DNA from 2 places in the Kitasatospora sp. NPDC005748 genome. Region 1 is predicted to be linked to the other one. Evidence: riboswitches for the same ligand, from Rfam matches in the RefSeq annotation. Region 1 holds a riboswitch; the other holds the start of a gene.
What was found. Region 1 has a riboswitch for glycine ahead of gcvP (aminomethyl-transferring glycine dehydrogenase). Riboswitches for the same ligand answer to the same signal wherever they lie in the genome.

Region 1 (6,989 bases):
CGGGGTCGGGGCGGCCGCGGTGTTGTCGTGGACCTCGACGTGCTCGCGCCGCAGCTCGTCCCGGATCACCTCCTCGTCGGTGTAGCGCTCGACGACCAGGCGGACCCGCTCGATCGGCGCCAGGTACTTGCGGACCACCGGCCGCTCCTCGCGCAGCGTGACCTCCTCCACCGCCTCGGCGATGTCCTTGTCGCTCAACGAGGCCCGCTCCGCCTCGCCGACCGGCGTCCGCTCCACCCGGACCCGCTCGCGGACCACCGGCACCCGGCGCTCCACCGCCTCGCTGGTCACGTACTTGCGCAGCTTCGCGGTGCCCACGACATGCCACTCGGTGGTGATGTCCAGCCGTTCCTCACGGCAGGTGATCTCCACCGGAGCGTTCGGCGCCGACGAGGCGGCGCCCGCGCGGTCGGGCGCCGGGGTACCGGAGGTGGCGGCCCGGGGGGCCGCCATCTCGGCGCCGTCGGGGCCGCCCGTGACGAGCGGGGCCGCCGGCGGGCGCTGCTCCGGTGCGACGGGCGCCGACGGGGTGGCGGGCGCGGTGGTGTCGAGGGTCCGCACGTTGGGCTCCGTAGCAGGTTCGGACGGCTTGCCGAGGTCGGCGGCCGGGGGGACGGTGAGGGGCGGGGCCATGCTGTCGGCCGAGTGGAAGGCGAGCGGCTTCGCCGGGGCCGCCGAGGCCGACTGGTCGGCGGGCTTCGCCGCGGCGACGCCCGCCACCGCGGCGGTGCCCGCCGCTGCCGCCGGGGCGGCGGCCGGCACGCTGCCGAAGTCGAGGTCGGCCGGCTCGGAGCCGGAGCCGGAGCCGTCGCCGGCCGACGGCCGGCCGTCCACCTGGGTGTCCAGCCCGTAGTAGCGGTAGAGCTGGAGCTCCTGGGCGGGTGAGAGGTGCTGGCCCACGCCGAAGTCCGGTGACTCCTTCACCAGGGACTTGTCGTAGGGCACCCGCAGTTCGTCGCCGGAGAACTCGCTCGTGGTCAGGGGGACGAAGGCGTCCCGGCCGAAGATGCCGGTCCGGACGGCCGCCCATTCGGGCTGCCCGGTGGCGTCGTCCAGGTACACCTCGTCGACCGTGCCGATCTTGTCTCCGTTGCGGTCGACCGCCTTGTGGCCGATGAGGTCCCGGGGGTCGATATCGGTCTGCACTCTTTCCTCCAGTGCGTTGCGCCTGCGGAACGCCCGCAGGCCGGCGGCCGGCCCGCCCGTCCCATCCGCCACTTCACACCAAAAGCCATGAACCGGACCGGCGCGACCGGGGTGCGGCCGGACGGGCCCGGTGCTGCGCCGTCCGGGTCACGGACCGGCTGTTCACCTGCCAGGACGCACCCGTGATCGAGGCGCCTGCCGCTGGTACCCTGGGCGCGACCGCCGAGCCCGCTCGGGAGAGTCCCCGAGAGCGGAAGTCGCTGGTCGGGGCGCCGAAGGAGCAACTCCTCCCCGGAATCTCTCAGGCATCCGTACCGTGTGGGATAGGTCACTCTGGAAAGCAGGGCAGGACTGCCGGCGAGGGAGCCGGCGGCACCACCCTCACCGACGGTGCAAGCCGGCGGGGCGCCACAGCGCCTCGCGCGGGTGAAGCTCTCAGGTCCCGATGACAGAGGGGGAGGCCTGTCGGGTCCGTCCGCCCCAGGCCTGTCCGCTGTCGTCCGCAGCGGCGGTGCCGCCCGGCGTGCGTACCCCCGCCGGTCCGTGACCAGGAGGCCTCGACCACCATGAACGCCCAGCCGAACGCGGGACGCACCACCACCCCCGTGACCCTCACCGAGCTCGAGCAGGCCAGCCCCTTCGAGAACCGCCACATCGGCCCCGACGTCGCCGCGCAGGAGAAGATGCTGGCCCAGGTGGGCTACGGCTCGCTGGACGAGCTCGCCGCCACCGCCGTGCCCGAGGCGATCCGCTCCATCACCGGGCTGGACCTGCCCGCCGGCCGCAGCGAGGCCCAGGTCCTCGCCGAGCTGCGCGAGCTGGCCGGTCGCAACACCGTCCTCCAGCCGATGATCGGCCTGGGCTACTACGGCACCTTCACCCCGCCGGTGATCCTGCGCAACGTCCTGGAGAACCCGGCCTGGTACACCGCGTACACGCCGTACCAGCCGGAGATCTCGCAGGGCCGCCTGGAGGCGCTGCTCAACTTCCAGACCGTGGTCTCCGACCTCACCGGTCTGCCCACCTCCGGCTCCTCGCTGCTGGACGAGGGCACCGCGGCCGCCGAGGCGATGTCCCTGGCCCGCCGTGTCACCAAGGTCAAGGGCGGCGTCTTCCTGGTCGACGTCGAGACCCTGCCGCAGACCGCCGCGGTGATCCGGACCCGCGCCGAGCCGACCGGCGTCGAGGTCGTCGTCGCCGACCTCTCCGCCGGCATCCCGGCCGAGATCGCCGAGCGCGGCGTCTTCGGCGTGCTGCTCCAGTACCCCGGCGCGACCGGTGTGGTCCGCGACCTCGCCCCGGTGATCGAGCAGGCCCACGGCCTCGGTGCGGTCGTCGCCGTCGCCGCCGACCTGCTGGCGCTGACCCTGCTGAAGTCCCCGGGCTCGCTCGGCGCCGACATCGCCTGCGGCACCTCGCAGCGCTTCGGCGTGCCGATGGGCTTCGGCGGCCCGCACGCCGGCTACCTCTCGGTGCGCGCCGAGTACGCCCGCTCGCTGCCCGGCCGCCTGGTCGGCGTCTCCGTCGACGCCGACGGCAACCGCGCCTACCGGCTGGCCCTGCAGACCCGCGAGCAGCACATCCGCCGCGAGAAGGCCACCAGCAACATCTGCACCGCCCAGGTGCTGCTGGCCGTGATGGCCTCGATGTACGCCGTGTACCACGGCCCGGACGGTCTGGCCGACATCGCCCGCCGCACCCACCGCTACGCCGCCGCCCTCGCCGAGGGCCTGCGGGCCGGCGGCGTCGAGCTGCTGCACGGCGAGTTCTTCGACACCGTCACCGCGGTCGTCCCCGGCCGCGCCGCCGCGATCGCCGAGGCCGCCCGCGCCCACGGCATCAACGTGTACCAGGACGGCGAGGACCGGATCTCGGTCTCCACCGACGAGACCACCACCCGCGAGCACCTGGCGGGCGTCTGGGCCGCGTTCGGCGTCGAGGGCGTCGAGACCCCGGAGAGCGCCGAGGCGCTGCCGGCCGCGCTGCTGCGCGAGGACGAGTACCTGACCCACCCGGTCTTCCACAGCCACCGCTCGGAGACCGCCATGCTGCGCTACCTGCGCCGCCTGTCGGACCGCGACTACGCGCTGGACCGCGGCATGATCCCGCTGGGCTCCTGCACCATGAAGCTCAACGCGACCACCGAGATGGAGCCGGTGACCTGGCCGGAGTTCGGCCAGCTGCACCCGTTCGCGCCGATCGACCAGGCCCAGGGCTACCTCACCCTGATCCGCCAGCTGGAGCAGCAGCTGGTCGAGGTCACCGGCTACGACGCCGTCTCGATCCAGCCGAACGCCGGCTCGCAGGGCGAGCTGGCCGGTCTGCTGGCCGTCCGCGCCTACCACCACGCCAACGGTGACGCGCAGCGCGACGTCTGCCTGATCCCGTCCTCCGCGCACGGCACCAACGCGGCCTCCGCCGTGATGGCCGGTATGCGCGTGGTCGTGGTCAAGACCCTGGTCGACGGCGACGTGGACGTCGAGGACCTCCGGGCGAAGATCGAGCAGCACCGCGACAACCTCGCGGTGCTGATGGTCACCTACCCGTCCACCCACGGCGTGTACGAGACCCAGATCACCGACATCTGCGCCCTGGTGCACGAGGCGGGCGGCCAGGTCTACGTGGACGGCGCCAACCTGAACGCCCTGGTCGGCCTCGCCAAGCCGGGCAAGTTCGGCGCGGACGTCTCGCACCTGAACCTGCACAAGACCTTCTGCATCCCGCACGGCGGCGGCGGCCCGGGCGTCGGCCCGGTGGCGGTGCGCGCGCACCTGGCGCCGTACCTGCCGAACCACCCGCTGCAGTCCGAGGCGGGCCCGGCCACCGGCGTCGGCCCGATCTCGGCCGCCCCGTGGGGCTCGGCGGCCATCCTGCCGATCTCCTGGGCGTACGTCCGGCTGATGGGCGGGGAGGGACTCAAGCGGGCCACCCAGGTGGCGGTGCTGAACGCCAACTACATCGCCAAGCGCCTGGCCCCGCACTTCCCGGTGCTCTACACCGGTCCCGGCGGCCTGGTCGCGCACGAGTGCATCATCGACCTGCGCCCGCTCACCAAGGAGACCGGCGTGACGGTGGACGACATCGCCAAGCGCCTGATCGACTACGGGTTCCACGCGCCGACGATGTCCTTCCCGGTGGCCGGCACCCTGATGATCGAGCCGACCGAGTCCGAGGACCTGCACGAGATCGACCGCTTCTGCGACGCGATGATCGAGATCCGGGCCGAGATCGACAAGGTCGGCTCGGGCGCGTGGCCGGCCGAGGACAACCCGCTGCGCAACGCCCCGCACACCGCGGGCGCGCTGGCCGGTGACTGGGCGCACGGCTACTCGCGCCAGGAGGCCGTCTTCCCGGCGGGCGTGAACCCGGCGGACAAGTACTGGCCGCCGGTCAGCCGGATCGACGGCGCGTACGGCGACCGCAACCTGGTCTGCTCCTGCCCGCCGCTGGACGAGTACGGCTCCTGAGCCGACTGACGCGGTACGGCAGGGCCCCGGCGGAGTCTTCTCCGCCGGGGCCCTGCCCGTTGTCCTGCGTCGCCGGTGCCGCTCGGCGGCCGACCCCGCCGCCGGCCGGTCAGGCGGCGTGTGCGACGGGGCGGCGCGGGGCGATCACCCGGCCGTCGGGCAGCAGTTCGCCGGTGTCCTCGAAGACCAGGACGCCGTTGCAGAGCAGGCTCCAGCCCTGCTCCGGGTGGCAGGCCACCGGTACGGCCGCCTCGCGGTCCTCGGACTCCGCCGACGGGCACTCAGGACGGTGCTGGCACATACGCGTACCCTCGCTTCGCTTGGCGATCCTCCCCGTGGTGCGGCGCCGCCGGGTGACCGGCGGGAGCCGCCGCGGTAGTCGGATCCTGTCCGGCGCCGGGCCAGGTGTGGACCGGCGCTCAAGTGGGTAGGACAGGGGGTCCTTCCACGCTGGTTCCCAGTGTCGGCATCCCGGGGCGATCGCGCAGCAATTTCGTGACATGCGCCACAACTACCGGGCAGAGATCACCCGTTCAGGTGGCAGCAGACGTGAATGAGCGCCGGAGGGGTCAAGGGGCGGCTGACTCGATTCGGCCATGCCCTATGACCCGTCCGGGTGGGTACGGGTGGCGCGGGGGTGACGGGGGAGCGTTCAGGAGGAGCCGAGCAGCAGTGGCCTGGCGAGCGGGGCGCGGGTGAGGACGGGCAGCAGGTCCGCCGCCGGGTAGGCGCGGTGCGCGGTGACGCCGAGCGGGGCCGGGGCCAGTGGGATCAGCTGGTCCGCGTCGGGGCCGGCGTCCGGGCTGTGCAGCCAGAGCGCGGTGGCGTACTGGCCCGGAAAGGTGAGCAGCCGGGGCTGCCGTCGGGTCCGCGAGGTCTGGGCGAGCTGCCAGGCCTGGCGCAGTGCCCGGACGGTGGAGTCCAGGTACGGCCCGGCGGTGAAGTGGGAGAAGACGTGGCCCTCGACGCCCTGGACCACCTCGGCCGCGGCCGCCACCTCGGCGCCGTCCTTGATCAGGAACCGCCAGCCCGTCCGCCGGGCGGCGGCGAGCTCGGGACGGGGCCCGTCCAGGACGTGGACCGCGAGCGGATGCGCGGGCAGCAGTGGGCCGGTCGGATGACGCAGCGCGGCGGCGGCGGGCTGGCGCAGCGCGGTCTCCGAGTCGAGCGCGGCGAGGACCGCGCGCAGGGCGCTGGGCGGGGGCTGGGGGGTCTGCAGAGTCATGGCGGGGTCGCCTCTCCGTGCGAGATCGGCGTGCGAGTGCGGCATACCGGCATGGCGCGGTGTGTCGTCGGTGACGGAACCTGGCCGTGTCCGGTTGTGCATGATCGCGGTGCGGGCGCCGCCGCTGCCGTCGACGAGGGTGTTCGGATCGACAGCGGGCCGGCCTTGGGCGCAGTGCGAATTCTATCGAACAGGTGCACAGGGTGACCTGTTTATCACAGGCGGTGGCGCCGGGCAAGTCGACGGATGTGCTGAAAGACCATCAGTTCCCTTGCATTGCAAGCCGGTCGAAGCGATCGGGTATCGATCTTCGGGGTGGGCATGATGCTTGCACGGTCGGTCGGCCGGCCGCTCAGGAGGAGGGGACCATGGGCGAGAAGGTCGTGGCGACGCGCGCGGACCTGTCGGACCGGCAGCTGTACCGGCGCAAGCTCCAGTCCTGCCAGGACGCGCTGGAGCGGATGCTGCGAGAGGACCGCTTCGACCGGCCCCGCGCCGTGATGGGGCTGGAGATCGAGCTCAATCTGGCCGACGAGCAGGGCCTGCCGGTGATGCGCAACGCGCAGGTGCTCAGCTCGATCGGCTCCAGTGACTTCCAGACCGAGCTGGGCCAGTTCAACATCGAGGTCAACATCGCCCCGCACCGGCTCGCCGGCCACGTCTTCGAGGAGCTGCGCGAGGAGATCGACACCGGGCTGCGCTACGCCGACCGGCGGGCCGCCGAGGCCGGCGCGCGGATCGTGATGGTCGGCATCCTGCCGACCCTGGAGCACGATCACACCGGGCTGGACGCGATGTCCCACAACCAGCGGTACAGCCTGCTCAGCGACCAGATCCTGGCCGCCCGGGGGGAGGACATCACGCTGGACATCGAGGGCGTCGAGCACCTCCAGCTGGAGTCGATCACCATGGTCGCCGAGGCCGCCGCGACCTCGTTGCAACTGCACCTCCAGGTCACCCCCGAGCGGTTCTCCTCGGTCTGGAACGCGGCCCAGGCGATCTGCGGCCCGCAACTGGCGCTCGGCGCCAACTCGCCGTTCCTGTTCGGACGGGAGCTGTGGCGGGAGACCAGGCCGGTGCTCTTCCAGCAGGCCTGCGACACCCGTTCGGCCGAACTCAAGGCGCAGGGCGTACGGCCGATCACCTGGTTC
Region 2 (6,989 bases), on a different contig from region 1:
TGGACCAGGCCGCCGACCGGGTCGCAGGTGAGGCCCAGGTTGTGCTCGATGCCGATCTCGGCGGCGTTCTCGACCTGCTCGGGGGAACCGCCGAGGACCTCGGCGAGGCCGCCGGCCGCCATCGAGCAGGCGGAGCCGACCTCGCCCTGGCAGCCGACCTCGGCGCCGGAGATCGAGGCGTTCTCCTTGAAGAGCATGCCGATCGCACCGGCGGCGAGCAGGAAGCGGACGATGCCGTCCTCGTCCGCGCCCGGGATGAAGTTCAGGTAGTAGTGCAGCACGGCGGGGATGATCCCGGCCGCGCCGTTGGTGGGCGCGGTGACGACCCGGCGGCCGGAGGCGTTCTCCTCGTTGACGGCCATCGCGTAGAGGGTCACCCACTCCATGGCGTTGGCCGGCCCGATGCCCTCGGCGCGCAGGGCGCGGGCGCCCGAGGCGGCGCGGCGGCGCACCTTGAGGCCGCCGGGGAGGATGCCCTCGCGGGACATCCCGGCCCGCACGCACTCCTGCATGACGCGCCAGATCTCCAGCAGCCCGGCCCGGATCTCCTCCTCGCTGCGCCAGGCCTTCTCGTTCTCCAGCATCAGGCCGGAGATGGACAGGCCGGTCTCGCGGCTGAGGCGGAGCAGCTCGTCGCCGGTGCGGAAGGGGTACTTCAGCACGGTGTCGTCCGGCTTCACGCGGTCCGCGCCCAGCGCGTCCTCGTCGACGACGAAGCCGCCGCCGACCGAGTAGTAGGTCTTCTCCAGCAGCAGGCCGCCGTCGGCGTCGAAGGCCCAGAGGGTCATCCCGTTGGCGTGGTACGGCAGCGAGCGGCGCCGGTGCAGGATCAGCTGGGTGCCCGGGTCGAAGTCGATCGGGTGGGCGCCGAGCAGGTCGAGCCGCTTCTCGGCGGTGATCCGCTCGACGTCCCGGTCGGCCTGGTCGACGTCGACCGTGCGGGGGGAGTTGCCCTCCAGGCCCAGCAGGACGGCCTTCGGGGTGCCGTGGCCGTGGCCGGTGGCGCCCAGCGAGCCGAAGAGCTCGGCGCGGACGCTCGCCACCCCGGTCAGCAGGTCCTCGGACTTCAGGCGGCGGGCGAACATCCGGGCGGCGCGCATCGGGCCGACGGTGTGGGAACTCGACGGGCCGATGCCGATGGAGAAGAGGTCGAAGACGCTGATGGCCACGGAGGACGTCCTTGTCTGGTCTCGTGGAAGGACTTGCAGGCGGGGTGCTGACACGGAACGGGGCACCGCGCGCACTGTCCAGTGTGCGCGGTGCCCCGGAATCCCAGGTGACCAGGCGAGGTGAGCCCGGTCACCCGTGTCCGAACTACAGGTTCGGGTAGAGCGGGTACTTCTCGGCGAGGGCGGTGACCCGGGCCTTCAGTGCGGTGGCGACGGTCTCGTCGAAGGCGGGCTTCAGCGCCTCGGCGATGATGTCGGCGACCTCGCGGAAGTCCTCGGCCTGGAAGCCGCGGGTGGCCAGGGCCGGGGTGCCGATCCGCAGGCCGGAGGTGACCATCGGCGGGCGCGGGTCGTTCGGGATGGCGTTGCGGTTGACCGTGATGCCGACCTCGTGCAGCCGGTCCTCGGCCTGCTGGCCGTCGAGCTGGCTGTTGCGCAGGTCGACCAGGACCAGGTGGACGTCGGTGCCGCCGGACAGCACCGAGGCGCCGGCCTCGGCGACGTCGGCCTGCAGCAGGCGCTCGGCCAGGATCCGGGCGCCGTCCAGGGTGCGCTGCTGGCGCTCCTTGAACTCCTCGGAGGCGGCGACCTTGAAGGCGACGGCCTTGCCGGCGATCACGTGCTCCAGCGGGCCGCCCTGCTGGCCGGGGAAGACCGCGGAGTTGATCTTCTTGGCCCACTCGGCCTTGGAGAGGATGACGCCGCCGCGCGGGCCGCCCAGGGTCTTGTGCGTGGTGGTGGTGACCACGTCCGCGTACGGCACCGGGTTGGGGTGCAGGCCCGCGGCGACCAGACCGGCGAAGTGCGCCATGTCGACCATCAGCAGGGCGCCGACCTCGTCGGCGATCCGGCGGAACGCGGCGAAGTCCAGCTGACGGGGGTAGGCGGACCAGCCGGCGATGATCAGCTTCGGCTGGTGCTCCTTGGCGAGGCGCTCGACCTCGGCCATGTCGACCTGGCCGGTCTTGTCGTCCACGTGGTACGCGGCGACGTTGTAGAGCTTGCCGGAGAAGTTGATCTTCATGCCGTGGGTCAGGTGACCGCCGTGGGCCAGGCTCAGACCCAGGATGGTGTCGCCCGGCTGGATCAGCGCGAACATCGCGGCGGCGTTGGCCTGCGCGCCGGAGTGCGGCTGGACGTTGGCGTGCTCGGCGCCGAACAGGGCCTTGATCCGGTCGATCGCGATCTGCTCGACCACGTCGACGTGCTCGCAGCCACCGTAGTAGCGGCGGCCCGGGTAGCCCTCGGCGTACTTGTTGGTCAGCACCGAGCCCTGGGCCTCCATGACCGCCACCGGGGCGAAGTTCTCGGAGGCGATCATTTCCAGGGTGGTCTGCTGGCGGTGCAGCTCGGCGTCGACCGCGGCGGCGATCTCCGGGTCGAGCGAGTGCAGGGACTGGTTGAGAACCGTCATGGTGTGGTCTTCCCAGGGAGGAGAGAAGGAGGTGCCGCGCCTGGCACGCCCCACGGAAGGGTGGCGGCGGGCGACCGGAGGGCGGAGGAGGCCCGGTGGCCGGGGCGGCCGCCGCACTGCGGCCACCCCGAACGGCCGGCTCAGGCCGGGTTGGTCAGGGCGTTGTACTCGTCGGCGCTGAGCAGCTCGTCGGTCGACTCGACGCGCACCTTGAACAGCCAGCCACCCTCGAACGGGGCGCTGTTGACCAGGGAGTTGTCGTCCAGGACGTCCTGGTTGACCTCGGTGATCTCGCCGGTGACCGGCGAGTACAGGTCGCTGACCGACTTGGTGGACTCCAGCTCGCCACAGGTCTCACCGGCGGTCACGGTCTCGCCGACCTCGGGCAGCTGCACGTAGACGATGTCACCGAGCGCGTCGGCGGCGTGGGCGGTGATGCCGACCGTGGAGACACCGTCCTCGACGGCGGTCAGCCACTCGTGCTCCTTGGTGTACTGCAGGTGCTGGGGGTTGCTCATGGCGTCATTCTCCAGGATGGGAAGCGGGTACGACGAAGCGGGCCGCCGGACGGACGGCTTCGACGTGGATCTTCGGGGTGGTCAGGCCCGGGCGGGCGCGCTCGTGAGGCCTCGGCGGGCGCGCCCGAGGGGCGTCAGCGGGCGCGCTTGTAGAACGGCAGCGCCACGACCTGCACCGGCTCGTGCTTGCCGCGCACGTCCACCGCGACGGTGGTGCCCGGGGCGGCGTGCGCCGCGTCCACGTAGGCGATCGCGATCGGCTTGCCCAGCGTGGGGGAGGGCGCGCCCGAGGTGATCCGGCCGATCGGCTCGCCGTCGGCGGTCACCACGGTGTACTCGGCGCGCGGCACGCGCTTGCCCTCGGAGACCAGGCCGACCAGCACCCGCGGCGGGTTGGCCTCGGCCGCGGCGGCGGCCTGCTCCAGGGCCTTGCGGCCGACGAACGCGCCCTCGTTGGTGGTCTTGTCGAAGCGGACCACCCGGCCGAGGCCGGCGTCGAAGGGGGTCAGGTCGGTGGAGAGCTCGTGCCCGTAGAGCGGCATGCCGGCCTCCAGGCGCAGCGTGTCGCGGCAGGAGAGGCCGCAGGGGACGAGGCCGCGGCCGGTGCCGGCCTCGGTCAGCGCCGTCCAGATGTGCGCGGCGTCGCCCGGGTTGCAGAAGATCTCGAAGCCGTCCTCGCCGGTGTAACCGGTGCGGGCGAGCAGCACGTCGCGGCCGGCCACCTGGGCCGGGAGGATCGCGTAGTACTTCAGGCCGGGCAGGTCGGCCTCGGTGGTGTCGGCCAGGATCGCGGTGGACTCCGGGCCCTGGACGGCGATCAGCGAGTAGGTGTCGCGGTCGTCGGTGACGACGGCGTCGTAGCCCTTGGCGCGGGCGATCAGCTCGTCCAGCACCAGCTGGGCGTTGGAGGCGTTGGCGACGACCAGGAAGGCGTCCTCGCGCAGGCGGTAGACGATCAGGTCGTCCAGGATGCCGCCGTCCTCGGCGCAGATCATGGTGTAGCGGGCCCGCAGCTCGCCGAGCGCGGAGACGAAGCCGACCAGCGCGTGGTCCAGCATCGCGCCGGCCTGCGGGCCGGTCACGGTGATCTCGCCCATGTGGGAGAGGTCGAACAGACCGGCCTTGGTGCGGACGGCGAGGTGCTCCTCGCGCTCGCTGCCGTAACGCAGCGGCATGTCCCAGCCGGCGAAGTCGGTCATGGTCGCGCCGAGGGCGCGGTGCAGCGCGTCGAGCGCGGTGAGGCGGAGGGACGACATGGCCTGGAACTCCTCGGTCTGGGCACTCAGGTGTGCGCACGCCGGACCGGACCCGCTCGGGGACCGAGCCTGCGCGCGGGCATGCGGCGGCTGGGTCTCCCCATCTGTCGTCGAACCTGAGAGCTTCACCGCACGCGGGCCCGCAGCGCTTCACAGCTAACAGGACAGCATGGCGGCTTGCACCGTGGGTGGGCGCGCGACAGGGCCGTGCGCCGCTTTCCAGATGTGCCTAACCCGTGCGGTAGGGGGGCCTGAGAGATTCCGGGGAGGACTTGCTCCTTCGGCGCCGGCTGTACCGCCTCTCGGGGGTACTCCGGACTCTCCCGCGCGGGTTCGAGCGGCCGGTATGGAGTTGAGGTTCTCGGCGGGGAACACCCGCAGACGCGGACATCATGGCACGTCCCGGCGGAAGACGGGAGAGGGGCCCCGGGCCCGGCCCCGCCCGGCGGGCCCGGCCCGCACCCGCCACCGGTAGCCCACCGGTACCGCCCCGGCCCCGTACCGACCGGTACCGGCGCGCACCGCGGCCCCGGCCGCGGGCCCGCTAGGCTGCTCGGCGTCGGCGGACAGAGGGCGGTACAGCGGCGGATGGGGTACCCGGTGGAGCAGCAGCAGGGGTGGGGCGGCCCGGAGGCGGCGCCGCCCGGCGGTGGATGGCCCGCGAACGAGCTGGAGCAGGTGCTCACGGCCGCGCTCGGCGATCCCGGCGCGACCCCCCGGGTGTTCGAGGTGCTCGCCCGCAGCCAGGTGTGGATCCCGCTGCCGGCCGGCGGCGACCCGCAGGGCCAGGCCCTGGACCTGCCGACCATCGAGCTGGCCGGCGACCCCTACGTCCCGGTCTTCTCCTCGCAGGAGGTGCTCCTCCATCAGGCGCCCGGGATGGCCTTCGCGATCGCGCCGGTCTGGGAGTTCGCCCGCGGGCTGCCGCTGGGCGTGGGCATCGCGGTGAACCCGGAGGCGCCGGTGGGCATCCCGGTGCCGCCGCAGGGCGTCGCCGAGCTGCGGCGCGGGCCGCGCGAGGACCGCTGGGACGCCCCGGAGGCACCGACCGGCGGCCGGGTGGCGCTGCGCGAACCGGTGCCGGGCGAGGACCCGGAGGCCTTCCTGGCCGCCTGCCGGTACGAGCTCTCGGGCCTGCCCGGCGTCCTGACCGCCAGGCGGGCGCTGGCCAGCGTGGAGGGCGAGCCGACGGTGATGTTCGTCGGCGTCCAGCTCGATCCGGCGGCCCCGGCCGAACCGGCCGCCGTGAACGAGGCCCTGGGCCGTGCGCTGGGAACCGCGCCGCTGCCCGGCGGCGTCCACCTCGTACTGCTCGACCTCGCGGAGGACCCCGTGGTCGAGTGGCTGCTCAACCGGGTCCAGCCGTTCTACGCACGGATGTGACGCGTTCCTCCTCGCCCGGCACCGGGCCGGAGGCCACCGCCGGGCACGTCGGCGTGGCGGTGGCGGGTGGCGCCCCATAGGGTGCCTGCAGATGACCGCCGGGCCGGCGGCAGGTGAGAGAAGAAGAGGCGCAGCGAGGTGGGCGCATGAGTGCGGGAGCGGTAGCGGGCGGTGCACCGGGGCCCTGGGGCCAGGCACCCGCCGGGCGCCCCGGCGCGGATCCGAGAGCGCTGGAGCACGCCCTGCGCGAGGTCGCGCCGGAACGCTGGGAGGCGTACGAGGCACTGCTGCACGCGCTGGCCGCGGGGCAGGTCTGGATGCTGCTCTGGCACGGTACGCCGGGCAGTCCGGACGCCCAGTACGGGAACATGGAGATCAGCGGCCACGGCTACGCGCCGGCCGTCACCTCGCCCGAGCAGCTGGCGGCGTCCGGCTGGGCGCGGGCGCACGAGGTGATCTCGGGGCGCGAGATCGCCGCCTCGCTCTATCGCACCCGCTGGGGCCTCTGGCTGAACCCGCACGCCCCCGGCGGCGGCGTCGGGGTGCCCTGGGCGGACCTGCGCCGGATCGCGGCCGGCCTGGACCGGCTGCCGGCCGGGCCGCTGAAGCTGAGCGAACCGCAGGTGCAGGCCCAGCAGTTCTTCGCGCTGCTGGAGCGGCAGGCGGTCGAGGTGCGGGCGGTCAAGGCGTTGCGCCGGGCCTGGGTGCAGCCCTCCGTGGGCGAACCGTACCTGGCCATCGGACTTGAGCTGTACGAGAGTTCGCCGCCCACGGTGGAGGCCGTCCGGGCGCTGATGCAGCGCGCGATCGCGGTCGCGCCGGAGGGGCTCGCGGTCTCCACCGTCGCCATGGGGGACGAGTACGACCCGGTGGCGCTCTGGATGCGGGCCAACGCGCGGCCGTTCTACGACCGCGAGGCGGGCGGCCACGGCCGCTCGCAGGCCGCGCCGTACCCGCCGGTGCCGCCGCCGCCCTACGCCTCGCAGGCGGGCCCGGCGTACGGCTACGGCACCCAGGCGCCCGGCCCGGTGTGGCCGGGGCAGCAGCCGCCGCCGCAGCAGCCCTGGCCCGGCTACCCGGGGCGCTGACGCCCGCACGGTCGACGCGGCGTGCGCCGCGGTGCCCGCGCCGCACGCCGGGCGTTCCGCCGCCCGTGCCGGGGCTCCGGGCATTGCGGTGTCGGCAGCGCACGCCGGGCATTCCGGCGCCCGCACCGCAACTCCGGGCAGACCAGGTGTTCGTGTCCCAA

Region 2: another riboswitch for glycine. It lies ahead of gcvT (glycine cleavage system aminomethyltransferase GcvT); the one in region 1 lies ahead of gcvP (aminomethyl-transferring glycine dehydrogenase).

What each region holds. Positions count from the first base shown of each region.
Region 1 covers NZ_JBEXYD010000015.1:13,957-20,945, forward strand. The annotation lists gene ABZ495_RS14240 (DUF2382 domain-containing protein) at 1-1,146, opposite strand, end outside; glycine riboswitch at 1,370-1,473, shown strand; gene gcvP (aminomethyl-transferring glycine dehydrogenase) at 1,713-4,613, shown strand; gene ABZ495_RS14250 (DUF5999 family protein) at 4,723-4,914, opposite strand; gene ABZ495_RS14255 (hypothetical protein) at 5,266-5,838, opposite strand; gene ABZ495_RS14260 (glutamate--cysteine ligase) at 6,207-6,989, shown strand, end outside.
Region 2 covers NZ_JBEXYD010000013.1:108,563-115,551, forward strand. The annotation lists gene ABZ495_RS13370 (L-serine ammonia-lyase) at 1-1,169, opposite strand, end outside; gene glyA (serine hydroxymethyltransferase) at 1,315-2,583, opposite strand; gene gcvH (glycine cleavage system protein GcvH) at 2,724-3,101, opposite strand; gene gcvT (glycine cleavage system aminomethyltransferase GcvT) at 3,236-4,357, opposite strand; glycine riboswitch at 4,587-4,693, opposite strand; gene ABZ495_RS13390 (enhanced serine sensitivity protein SseB C-terminal domain-containing protein) at 4,958-5,740, shown strand; gene ABZ495_RS13395 (enhanced serine sensitivity protein SseB C-terminal domain-containing protein) at 5,887-6,828, shown strand.